Regions from separate parts of the Lysinibacillus sp. C5.1 genome, predicted to be linked through region 1. Evidence: riboswitches for the same ligand, from Rfam matches in the RefSeq annotation. Region 1 holds a riboswitch; the other holds the start of a gene.
What was found. A riboswitch is a leader RNA that binds a small molecule or an ion and turns the genes downstream of it on or off. The one in region 1 is predicted to bind cobalamin.

Region 2: another riboswitch for cobalamin. It lies ahead of I5435_RS20470 (FecCD family ABC transporter permease); the one in region 1 lies ahead of nikA (nickel ABC transporter substrate-binding protein).

The regions. Positions count from the first base shown of each region.
Region 1 is NZ_CP066226.1:2,428,563-2,434,083, forward strand. It holds gene I5435_RS11745 (winged helix-turn-helix transcriptional regulator) at 1-216, opposite strand, end outside; gene I5435_RS11750 (NAD(P)H-dependent oxidoreductase) at 539-1,090, shown strand; gene I5435_RS11755 (SDR family oxidoreductase) at 1,121-1,834, shown strand; gene I5435_RS11760 (YqhV family protein) at 2,168-2,443, opposite strand; cobalamin riboswitch at 2,927-3,119, shown strand; gene nikA (nickel ABC transporter substrate-binding protein) at 3,266-4,879, shown strand; gene nikB (nickel ABC transporter permease) at 4,952-5,521, shown strand, end outside.
Region 2 is NZ_CP066226.1:4,166,247-4,171,767, forward strand. It holds gene I5435_RS20455 (endonuclease Q family protein) at 1-71, opposite strand, end outside; gene I5435_RS20460 (hypothetical protein) at 189-359, opposite strand; gene I5435_RS20465 (ABC transporter ATP-binding protein) at 446-1,243, opposite strand; gene I5435_RS20470 (FecCD family ABC transporter permease) at 1,249-2,295, opposite strand; cobalamin riboswitch at 2,444-2,637, opposite strand; gene I5435_RS20475 (YdhK family protein) at 2,790-3,386, shown strand; gene I5435_RS20480 (response regulator transcription factor) at 3,705-4,397, opposite strand; gene I5435_RS20485 (sensor histidine kinase) at 4,404-5,521, opposite strand, start outside.

The DNA of each region.
Region 1 (5,521 bases):
ATGATTTTCTAGTGTTTTAAGACGGAGGGAAAGTGTTTTCGGACTAATTCCATCCATAGATTTTAATAGGTCACTGAACCGCATTGTTCCTTCTATAAGTAAATCGCGAATTATTAAAAATGTCCATTTAGTTCCAATTACATCGAGTGTTTTCGCAATGGGGCAAGCCTCACCAGGTACTCCTTTGGTCAACACTACTGTCTCAATCACACTCATTTGAAACATCCTCCCTCAAAATTTTTGAGCAATTTACCTCATCATAGCACAATAGTATACTTTCAGAAACTTAATGAATTAAATATCACTACTTCCCTAAAGGAAGTTACTATATTTATAATATCTTTGTATTTGTTAATTTCATCCTTAATTGAGGAGGTGCTCAAAATTATTGTCAGAAATCAATGAAATAAGCTACCGTTGCTATTACTATTTGTACAACACTAAGGGAATTTTCCCGCTGTAGCAAACGGTTAGTAGAACATTGGCAAGACACTAGGTTTGTTTTAAGAGATAACAGAATTGAAGGAGCCAGAAAAAGATGAAAAATATACTTATTATTAACGGTCATCAGAAATACAGTTCAGCTGAGGGGAATTTGAACCAAACATTGATGAACAAAATGGTTAGTTTTTTAGAAAAAAAGAACAATGTAAAAACAACAATTATTCAAAACGGATATAAAATCGAAGAAGAACAACAAAAATTTATATGGGCTGATATTGTCATTTATCAAACACCTATTTATTGGTTCAGTGTCCCCGGCTTATTGAAGACGTATATGGATGAGGTATATGCCTATGGTTTATTTTTTAGGGGTGCTGATGAGTATGGGAAAGGTGGATTGTTGACTGAAAAGAAATATATGTTTTCGCTTACCTGGAATGCCCCTGAAAAAGCATTTAACAATCCAAGTGAATTTTTTGAAGGGAATACCCTAGAAGATGCAATAATGCATTTACATCTTATACAGAAATTTATCGGAATGAAACCATTAAAGAGTTTCTCTTGTTATGACGTAGTCAAAAATCCAAAGATTGAAAAGTTTGTATCCGAACTTGATTTACACCTGCAAGAGATATTGAATTTTTAAACTTATGTAAACGAATAAGGGGAGAGAAATATGTTAAAAGATAAAAAAGTTGTAATTATCGGTGGAAGCTCTGGGATTGGTTTGGCATCAGCTAAACAGCTAGTAGCGCAAGGGGCAGAAGTAATCATTGCCAGTCGCTCCGAAGAGAAATTGCAGAAGGCAAAAGAGCAATTAGGAGTTAGGGCAACAACTTATATTCTAGATACAACACAAGAACAGCAAGTACAATCTTTCTTTGAAAAGATTGGTCATGTCGATCATCTGGTGATAAGCGCGGCAGAAACATCCAGCGGGGCATTCCTCCAAACGGATACAGCACAAGCACGAAAACTGTTTGAAAACAAATTTTGGGGACAATATTATGCAGCCAAATACGGTGCTTCTAACATTTCACCAAACGGTTCTATTATTTTATTTTCTGGCGTTGTAGCCTACAAGGCTATGGTGGGCTCAGCAATACTAGGTGCAGTTAATGCGGCTATTTCCAATTTAGGTCAGACTTTGGCATTAGAACTTGCTCCTATCCGAGTAAACATCGTTTCACCAGGTATAATTGATACACCATCCCGTAGCAAAATGCCAGAAGAAGCACGTAATCACTTCTATAATACAGTTGAAAATAAACTCCCTGTGAAACGAATAGGGCGAGCTGATGATGTTGCACAAAGCGTACTATATTTGCTACAAAATAGTTTCGTGACTGGAACGGTTCTTCATGTAGAAGGCGGCCACATGTTAACTTAAAACCAGAATATATTTCCTAAACAAACTTTTGTAGAACTAAAACTGACCTAACAAATAAAACACCTTTCGCGTTGACTAACGAGTATTGTATATATCAATTAACGCGGAGGTGTTTAGTTAGTGTTCTTTTTAACAACAGTGTGTGGACGATTTTAAGCACCAACGCCACAAACGAATAATTGCGTGCGATACACACAATCTCAATTTGTTAGGTAGAGGTGACTTTTACATAAAAAAAGTAGCGTCGTCACACGCTACAGCAAATTATTGAACAGTAAAGATATTGTTCAGGATGGCTAATACATAACAAGGATTTAGAACGAAATGTCCCTATTACTTTATATGTGAGCTAACAATGATAAGTGTAATTCCAGTAAATAAGCAAATAATTCTCGCCACAGGTATTTTATCAGCTAGTCCAAATAATGCAATTGCTGTTGTTACGATTAAAACTGTTGGACCAACCAATGCAAGCATTGTATTAATATAGAATGCTTTTTCTAAATTGTTCAACTTTAGCATCAACAAACCAGCACTTACTTCAATACTTCCAGACAATACACGTAAAATAACCATAGCTAGAACCGATTTTTCAATAATGGTCATCATCCTATCTTTATAGATAATATTCGCATATCTTATAAATCCATCTCAGTCTAATTATAGAATTCTGTTTGAATGAAATACTAACATCACTATATGTATCATTCGTATGAGATATGCTTGTAATCGTATGCTTGATAGTGTTAATTACTATGTTGATTATCTAGTTAAAAGTGCAAAAAATATTAATACAATCAGTTTTATAAATCTATTTTCTGTTTTGTAAAATCCTGGGGAAGTTAGTACTTAAAGAGAGGTTTATCAATTTATCAAATGAGACTGGAAGGCTACGCTAAGATTTTTAAAATTTTATATTTGGAGTAGATATTTAATAAAACGTCAGCCTTATTCTCTTTTGGAACAATGGTCTTTTTTAGTTAAATGAATACACTCAGCAAGTTTATAAAATAATGAAGATTTTTCTTATTTTATTATATTCTGAAAATAAAATTGACGTAAACTTTCGTGCATGTTATGTTTAATACTAATTTCATAGCAATTATTACAAGTTTGAGTGAAATGAAATTTCATTCAATTAAAAGGAAAATGGGTGTAAATCCCATGCTGTCCCGCAACTGTAAATGAGGAGTTTTGTTTCCATTGACACAGAGTTATTACTCGTGAAGGTGAAACAAAATAATGATTCATGAGCCAGAATGCCTGCTTGTAAGAAGATTCATTGATGATCTACGAAAGATAGGGAGATGGATGGAGACTTACTTTTTGTAGGCTTATCTATCCTTATTCTTTTTGAATAAGGTTTTTTTATGCTTTCTTTTATCTAGTAGTAGATGCTTTTGAACCAAGATAGGAGATAGGAGACAGAAAATGAGATTGACAAAGTATTTACTTCCGTTTGTACTTTTTTTGACTTTCAGTGTTCTTGCAGGTTGTACAAACACTGATACAGAAAAGGGAAAAACAACAACACAAACAAATGACGAAAAAATGATAACGATTGGATGGCCTTTAGATGTCGGTCCATTAAACCCTCATACATATTTACCTAATCAAATGACTGCACAAGCAATGGTCTACGAATCTTTGGTTGAGTATAACGATGATGGGACTATTACGCCTAAGCTAGCAGAAAGTTGGGACATTTCAAAGGATAAGACTTCTTACATTTTCCATTTAAGAAAAGACGTTAAGTATTCAGACGGAACTGCTTTTAATGCGGATAATGTCATTCGTAACTTCGATGCCATATTAGCAAATCGGGAAATACATTTTTGGATGGGCATGGTCAACCATATTGTTGAGGTTGTAAAAGAAGATGATTATACAATTCGTTTGCAATTAGATGAACCTTATTATCCAGTATTAAACGAACTGGCCTTTGTACGTCCATTCCGTTTTTTAGGGGATAACGGATTCCCTGAAGGAGATGCGACGCAAGATTCCATCAAAGCACCAGTTGGGACAGGTCCATGGGTATTAACAGATTACAAAAAAGATGAATATGCTTTATTTAGTCGCAACGAAAACTATTGGGGGGAAAAACCTCTCTTAGAACAAATTAAAGTAAAAATCATCCCTGATTCTGAATCGATTTCGTTGGCATTTGAAAACGAAGAGTTAGATTTAATTTATGGTCGTGGCATCATTAGTTTAGATAACTATTCGTATTTAAAAGATAGTGACAAATATAAAACAGCTACCTCTGAACCATTGTCTACAAAAGCGTTATTATTCAATACGCAGTCAGGACCGTTAGCAGAATTAAAGGTACGTCAAGCCATTCAATATGCTATCAATAAGGAGCAAATGGTTGATAGTATTACACATGGTACAGAAAAAGTGGCCGACACACTATTTTGGGATGCAATTCCTTTTGCCAATATTGATTTAGAACCAATCTTGTATAATCCAGAAAAAGCGCAACAGCTACTTGATGAAGCTGGGTGGACATTACAAAAGGGCGATAAAATTCGTTCGAAAAACGGACAACCATTATCATTAGATTTAATCTATATCGCAACAGATGCCATTCAAAAACCAATGGCTGAGTTGATGCAAGGTGAACTAGCAAAAATAGGGGTACAGTTGAATCTAGAAGGTGCAGATGTAATGGTTGGCCTTCAAAAATTAATGGATAATCAGGTGGATATTAATTTTTGGCGTACAAACGGACCACCAACAGATCCACATGGCTTTGCTAATGAATCAGCTACACCAAATGCTAGTGGTGTTTATGAAGCAAAATTAGGTTTACCAAACACCAAAGAAATTGATACTAAAATTCACCAATTATTAGTTGGAACAGATGAAGAGGAACGAGTGCAGCTCTATACGGATATTTTAACTATGTTCCATGATCAAGCACTATTCTATCCGATATCTTATGAAACAAATAACGTGATTTATCAACCATATATGAAGGATTTTGTGCCTCGTGCATCTGAATATGATATTCCATATGCACAAATGGATACAGAGTAATACAAGTAGAAGAGAGAGTGTCTTACAAAGACAGCTCTCTCTTTATCATAGGATTGGGTAGGAGGTGACAGCATGTACGAATCGACATGGATGTTTTGTTTAAAAAGAATTTTAACGTTACCGTTTGTATTATTAGGGGTATCTATATTGACGTTTGTATTTATTCGCTTCGTTCCAATAGAGCCTGCGGAGGTTATTTTAAGATTGGCTAAAGTTACGCCAACGGAAGAGGCAATCCAGGCATTACGTGAGGAACTTGGGACAGACAAACCTTTACTTATTCAATATCTGCTTTGGTTAATAGGAGTTTTGCAGTTTGATTTTGGTACTTCTTTTGTTAGTAAATTACCAGTGGCACATGAGCTATTCGCTAAATTACCAGCAACTATCGAATTGGCTGTTGCTGCATTTGTGCTCATTCTTGTTTTTAGTATCCCATTAGGTATGATAAGCGCACTGTATAAGTGTGCCATAATCGATAAAATAATTAGATTGTTTTCTATCTTGAGTGTATCAATTCCAACATTTTGGTTAGGTTTTTTATTACTGTATCTATTTAGCTTAAAATTTGGTATTTTCCCGACTAATGGGAAGGGGACACTTGCTCATCTTGTTTTACCTGCGCTAACACTAGCCTTACCG
Region 2 (5,521 bases), 1.7 Mb from region 1:
CTAGCCATCTCTAAAATCCGTGCTAATGTTAACGTTTTACTCCCAGTAATTTTCACTGCGCGCCCACTCATTGTTCGTCCAATATGAATATGTAAATCTGCATAATAGTCATGAAACAATGTACACATCTCCTTTTGTTTTATTATAAAATGAAAAAACCTTACATTGCTGCAAGGTATTTTCAAGCATTAGGATGGATGGTTTTGATGAGCGCCTTTATCAGTCTCGTACGAACCTGAACCTTGGTTTGGCATTGCTGCTGAATCATATGCAACCAATGTAACGCCAATTTTCTTTTCGAGTTCATTAATTTTTTCAAGCTGTGTGTGATCTAATTGTGCAAATTTTACTTCTTCCATATTCATCACGCATCCTTTCAAAAATAACGTTCCCCGAATATCTCACAACTATACAAAGGGCAATTGGATAATTTCTTTAAGCGGTGTTATGTGGAAATTGTTCGAAAATTGTTTGAGTGACTGGCACTTAAATAGGTTAAATATGGTTTGCCTGTTAGTGGATGTGTTTGAATGTCGGCGCATACTCCAAAAACATCATCCAGCAGCTTAGGTGTTAACACTTCTTCTGGCGTACCATATTGAACGATACGACCTTGTTGTAAAACATAAATGTAGTCGCAGTACATCGCGGCCATATTTAAATCATGTAAGGCGGCGACAACCGTCAAATGCAGTGTTTGAATTAAATCCATTAGTTGTAATTGATGGTGGATATCTAAATGATTTGTCGGCTCATCTAAAATAAGTATCTGTGCTTGCTGTGCAAGTGCACGCGCAACCATCACTCTCTTTTTTTCCCCTCCAGAAAGGGAACTAAAACTACGTGTTTCTAAATGGGCAATACCTGTTTGAGACAAGGCTTCTTTTACAATATTAAAGTCTTCCTTATTGTCCATCTCAAAAAGTTTTTTATGTGGCGTTCTTCCCATACTCACTAAATCTTTTACTTGAAAGTCGAACAACACAGGCGTTTCTTGACTGACAACTGCTAATTTCTTTGCGATGACTTTACTTGATTGCTTAAATATATCTTGCTCATTTAATAACACTGTACCGCTTTCTGGCTTTAATAAACGATACATATTTTTTAATAGTGTAGACTTTCCGCTACCATTAGGGCCAATCAACCCAACAAACTGCTTTGCTTTTATTTGAATGCTTACTTTCTCTAATATGCACTGATCATGAATGGAGAATGATACTTCCTTTGCTTCTAATGTCATCACCTTTAATCCCCTTCACCAAATGAATAATTGTTTCGACGTAGTAGCCAAATGAAAAATGGTCCCCCACAAAAAGCAGTAATAATACCAATCGGCATTTCTTCTGGGGCTATTAATACACGCGCTAACGCATCAGCCCAAACTAGAAAAATTCCCCCTAACAATGCACTTATGGGGATAACATGTTGATAATTAGAGCCAACTAACAAGCGTACGATATGCGGAATAATTAAACCAACAAACCCGATGGACCCACTTACTGCAACGAGCACACCTGTCAGTAAAGATACGAGTACTATTAGCTGTATGCGAAACTGTTGAAGATTTACCCCTAACGTGACGGCCGCTTCTTCCCCAAGTAGTAATAAATTCAGATTTCGATAGTATAGCCACAACAACCCAAATACGATAAAAAAGACAATGACTGGAATAAATAAATTACTCCATTTTGCTCCTGCGAGACTGCCTAACATCCAATACATAACGGCTTTAATCCCGCCCTCTTCCTTAGACATCATTAACATAAAATTCGAAGTGGCAGATAAGATAAAGGACACCGCCATCCCCGCTAGTAAAAGGCGAAAAATCGAAATACGTCCTCCTACACGCGACAACAAAAATACTAAGACAATTGCCATAAAAGAGCCTAAAAAAGCAGAGACTGAAAGGGCGTAGATACCTAAAAATGAAAACGCCCCTAAAATAATGACAGCCGTTGCGCCCACTGTTGCTCCCGAAGAAATACCTAAAATATACGGATCGGCTATCGAATTACGGACTAGTGCTTGAACAGCAGCACCAGCAACCGCTAAGCCTGCACCAACAACAGCCGCCAGAATCACGCGAGGAACACGGATTTGCCATATAATAATCTCTTGCGAACGACTCCAATCCTCCTCTATAACATGAGGGAATAATGGCACTTTCGAAAGAATTACCTTCCATACATGTAACGGCGTAACTGACACAGACCCAATCATAATGGCCACTGTCATAGACGCAATGAGCACTAGAAAAAGGGTCAAAGAAAATAACATAAATTTTTTATTCATTTGGTTATGAACTCCTTATCAATCATGATAAAGACGAAGCAATAAAAAAGGGCATTCTACGCATACATGCATAGAAATACCCTTAGCTAAACAAATTAGGAGAAATATCCATCAATTGTCCGTAATTGCTTGCATCCTCGTGGGCATTACAGGTATGAACTAACTGGCAGGTCTCCTGGCTTCGATTCATCGTATCTACGATTGCCTTCCCATTTAAAAACAGTGGCTACACTATCATAGAACTCCTCGTTACAGTTGCGGGACAGCGTCGGATTTACACCGACTTCCCTTTTAAGTGATGCTCGTGTTTACAAGCGTCACACCATTAGTATCTGAAATTTTAAAATTATGACGATTCTATCATACATCATTATCGTAGTCTATTATTTCCTTCATTTAGGAATCTATCTTTCCTCATTTCAAACTAAATCCATCATTTCTGCACATTTACTTGCTACATTAAAGACACATCCAAATCGAAGGAGGAAATTCATATGGTATTAAATAAAAATCGGCTCCTAATGTTAGTAGCAGCAATTGCTTTACTAATACTTTCAGCTTGTGCTGATAATACAGCGAAGTCAGAATCTGCTCAAAGCGACAAAACAGACCACGGCGAAGAGATGGAGCATGGGGATGAAATGGATCATTCCATGATGAATCATTCAAGCTCTGGTGAAGTTCCAGCCACTTTAAAAACAGCCGAAAATCCAAAGTTCCCTGTCGGCAGTAAGGCTATTCTTACAGATGGCCATATGTCAGGAATGACAGGAGCCGAAGCGACAATTGTCGGCGCTTACGATACGACAGCATACATTATTTCATTTGAGCCTACTACTGGTGGTAAGACAATTGAAAATCATAAATGGGTGATTCATGAGGAATTAATCGACCCAGGTGAAGCACCTTTATCACCAGGATCAGAAGTAAAAACTGATGCTACCCATATGACAGGCATGGAAAATGCGACTGTACGCATTGATGATGCCGTACAAACGACTGTCTATATGGTCGATTTTGCTTTAACAACTACTGGTGAAGAAATGAAAAATCATAAATGGGTGACTGATAGCGAGCTAGCGACAAAATAATGAGGTTGGGACAAAAGAGAAAAGGTGTTAGATTGATGGCAGTCAATCTAACACCTTTTTTTGCTACGCCGTTGTTGTCCGCTACGGCGGTGCTTTCCGCTCAGCACAGTAAGCCGCAACCCTCGCTAACGCGCGGTCTGTTACGTCTTACATTGTATGCTGTTCTGAGCAGGAGTCACCGCTTCCGCTACCAACAACTAGTGAACACTTCTAATTTTTTATTTATTGCAAAAGCAAGAAAAGATAAGTTCTCCATATAGCAAAAATTTATGAACACCTTTTCTCTGTTCCTTAAATTTTTTTAGTTATGTCCCAGCCTCATTCTAAAACCTTTTTGTCACCGCTTTTATGCCATTTATAGCCGATTCCCCACACTGTCTGTAAATAATCATCCACTGGAAAGCCACTTTTTCGAAGCTTATCCCGTAAATTGCGGACATGTGAATCAATCGTTCGGTCTTCAATTGCTACATTATATCCCCATACAGTGTTGATTAAATGCTCTCTAGAGAAAACTTTATTTTGATAATCAAGAAATAACGCTAACATCAAAAATTCTTTTGGCGTTAAAGAAATCATCTCTTGGTGAAAAGATAACTCAAAAGATTCTTTATTTAAGCGTAGCCCTTCGAAATTAATAACGATTTCTTCAGCCTTTGTTCTTCTTAAAACAGCCTGTATACGCGCTAACAATTCTTCCTCATCGAAAGGCTTTAAAATATAGTCGTCAGCTCCAAGATTTAGCCCTTTTATAATATCAGCCTGTTCCCCTTTTGCCGTAAGCATAATAACTGGTACGTCCCAAAACTTCCTTATTTCCTGACATACTTGCCAGCCATCCATATCAGGCATCATAATATCTAACAGCACTAAATCTATATGATGTTCTTCTAAATATTCTAAAGCATCTCTTACAGACGACCTAGCAATACAATGAAAAGAAGGTTCAAGATAAAGGGTAAGTAACTCTAACATCCTTGGTTCATCGTCAATTAATAATAATGTTTTCATTTGTTCCTACTCCTTAAACAATAATTTAAAAGTAGTCCCTTTGTTTTCCTCACTAACAACGGTAATTTCCCCTCCATGTGCATGAACGAGCTCCTTTACAATGGCAAGTCCTAATCCTAAACCGCCATTGGCACGCGTACGAGATTTATCAACCCTATAAAAACGTTCAAAAATATAAGGTAAATCCTTCTGCGGAATTCCTTTTCCGGTATCTTTTATAATAATTGATACGAAATGATTGTTTCTTTCCACTTGTAAGAAAATCGAATCTCCTGAGGAACAATAAGTCAGCGCATTATTTAACAAATTCAAAAAAATTTGCTCCAACCTTATTGTATCAGCCAATAAAGTTAGTCCCGCTTCACATTGCACAAAAAGGTCAATTTGTTTTTCATGGAAAGCAGGTCTTAACTTTGCCTCAATACTTGCCACAAAGTCATCCATATGAAGACATTCTTTGTTTATAACAAATGCATTTTCATCCATTTTTGCTAAATCAAATAAGTCTTTTATTAACCTTGATAATCGATTCGTTTCCTCAATAATAATACGTAAATACTTTTGACGATCTCGTTCCGATAAATCTCGTTTATAAAGAATATCTGTATAACCTTTTATAAATGTAATCGGTGTTCGCAGCTCATGAGCAATACTCGATAAAAATTCCTTTCTTTCCTCTCGTAAATGATTTAAGTCATTAGATAATAGTTGAATAGCATTCGCAAGATCACTTAATTCATCTTGACCATTCGTTGAAAGGGCTACTGTAAAATCCCCTTTACTCATTTTTAGTGTTGCTTCTTTCATTTCAATTAATGGACGAGCAAGCTTTCTAGATAACACAATAATCACTACAATGGTCACCAATCCCGACACAAGCCCAACAATTAGGAAGTGTTTATTTAATCGCTCCATTAAGGCATGGATAGAATCTGTATTTTGGAACATAAAAACATAGCCAATGGTCTTTTGCTGTTTTTGAATTGGACTAACGGTCGCTATATACTTTTCATCTTGCCAATTGTTCTCTAGCACCTGACCATCATAAGGTACACTTGCTCCAAGCCTCTGTAAATATGCTTTTATATCAAGGTGCGGCGAAGAAGTAGCTAAAATTTTGCCAG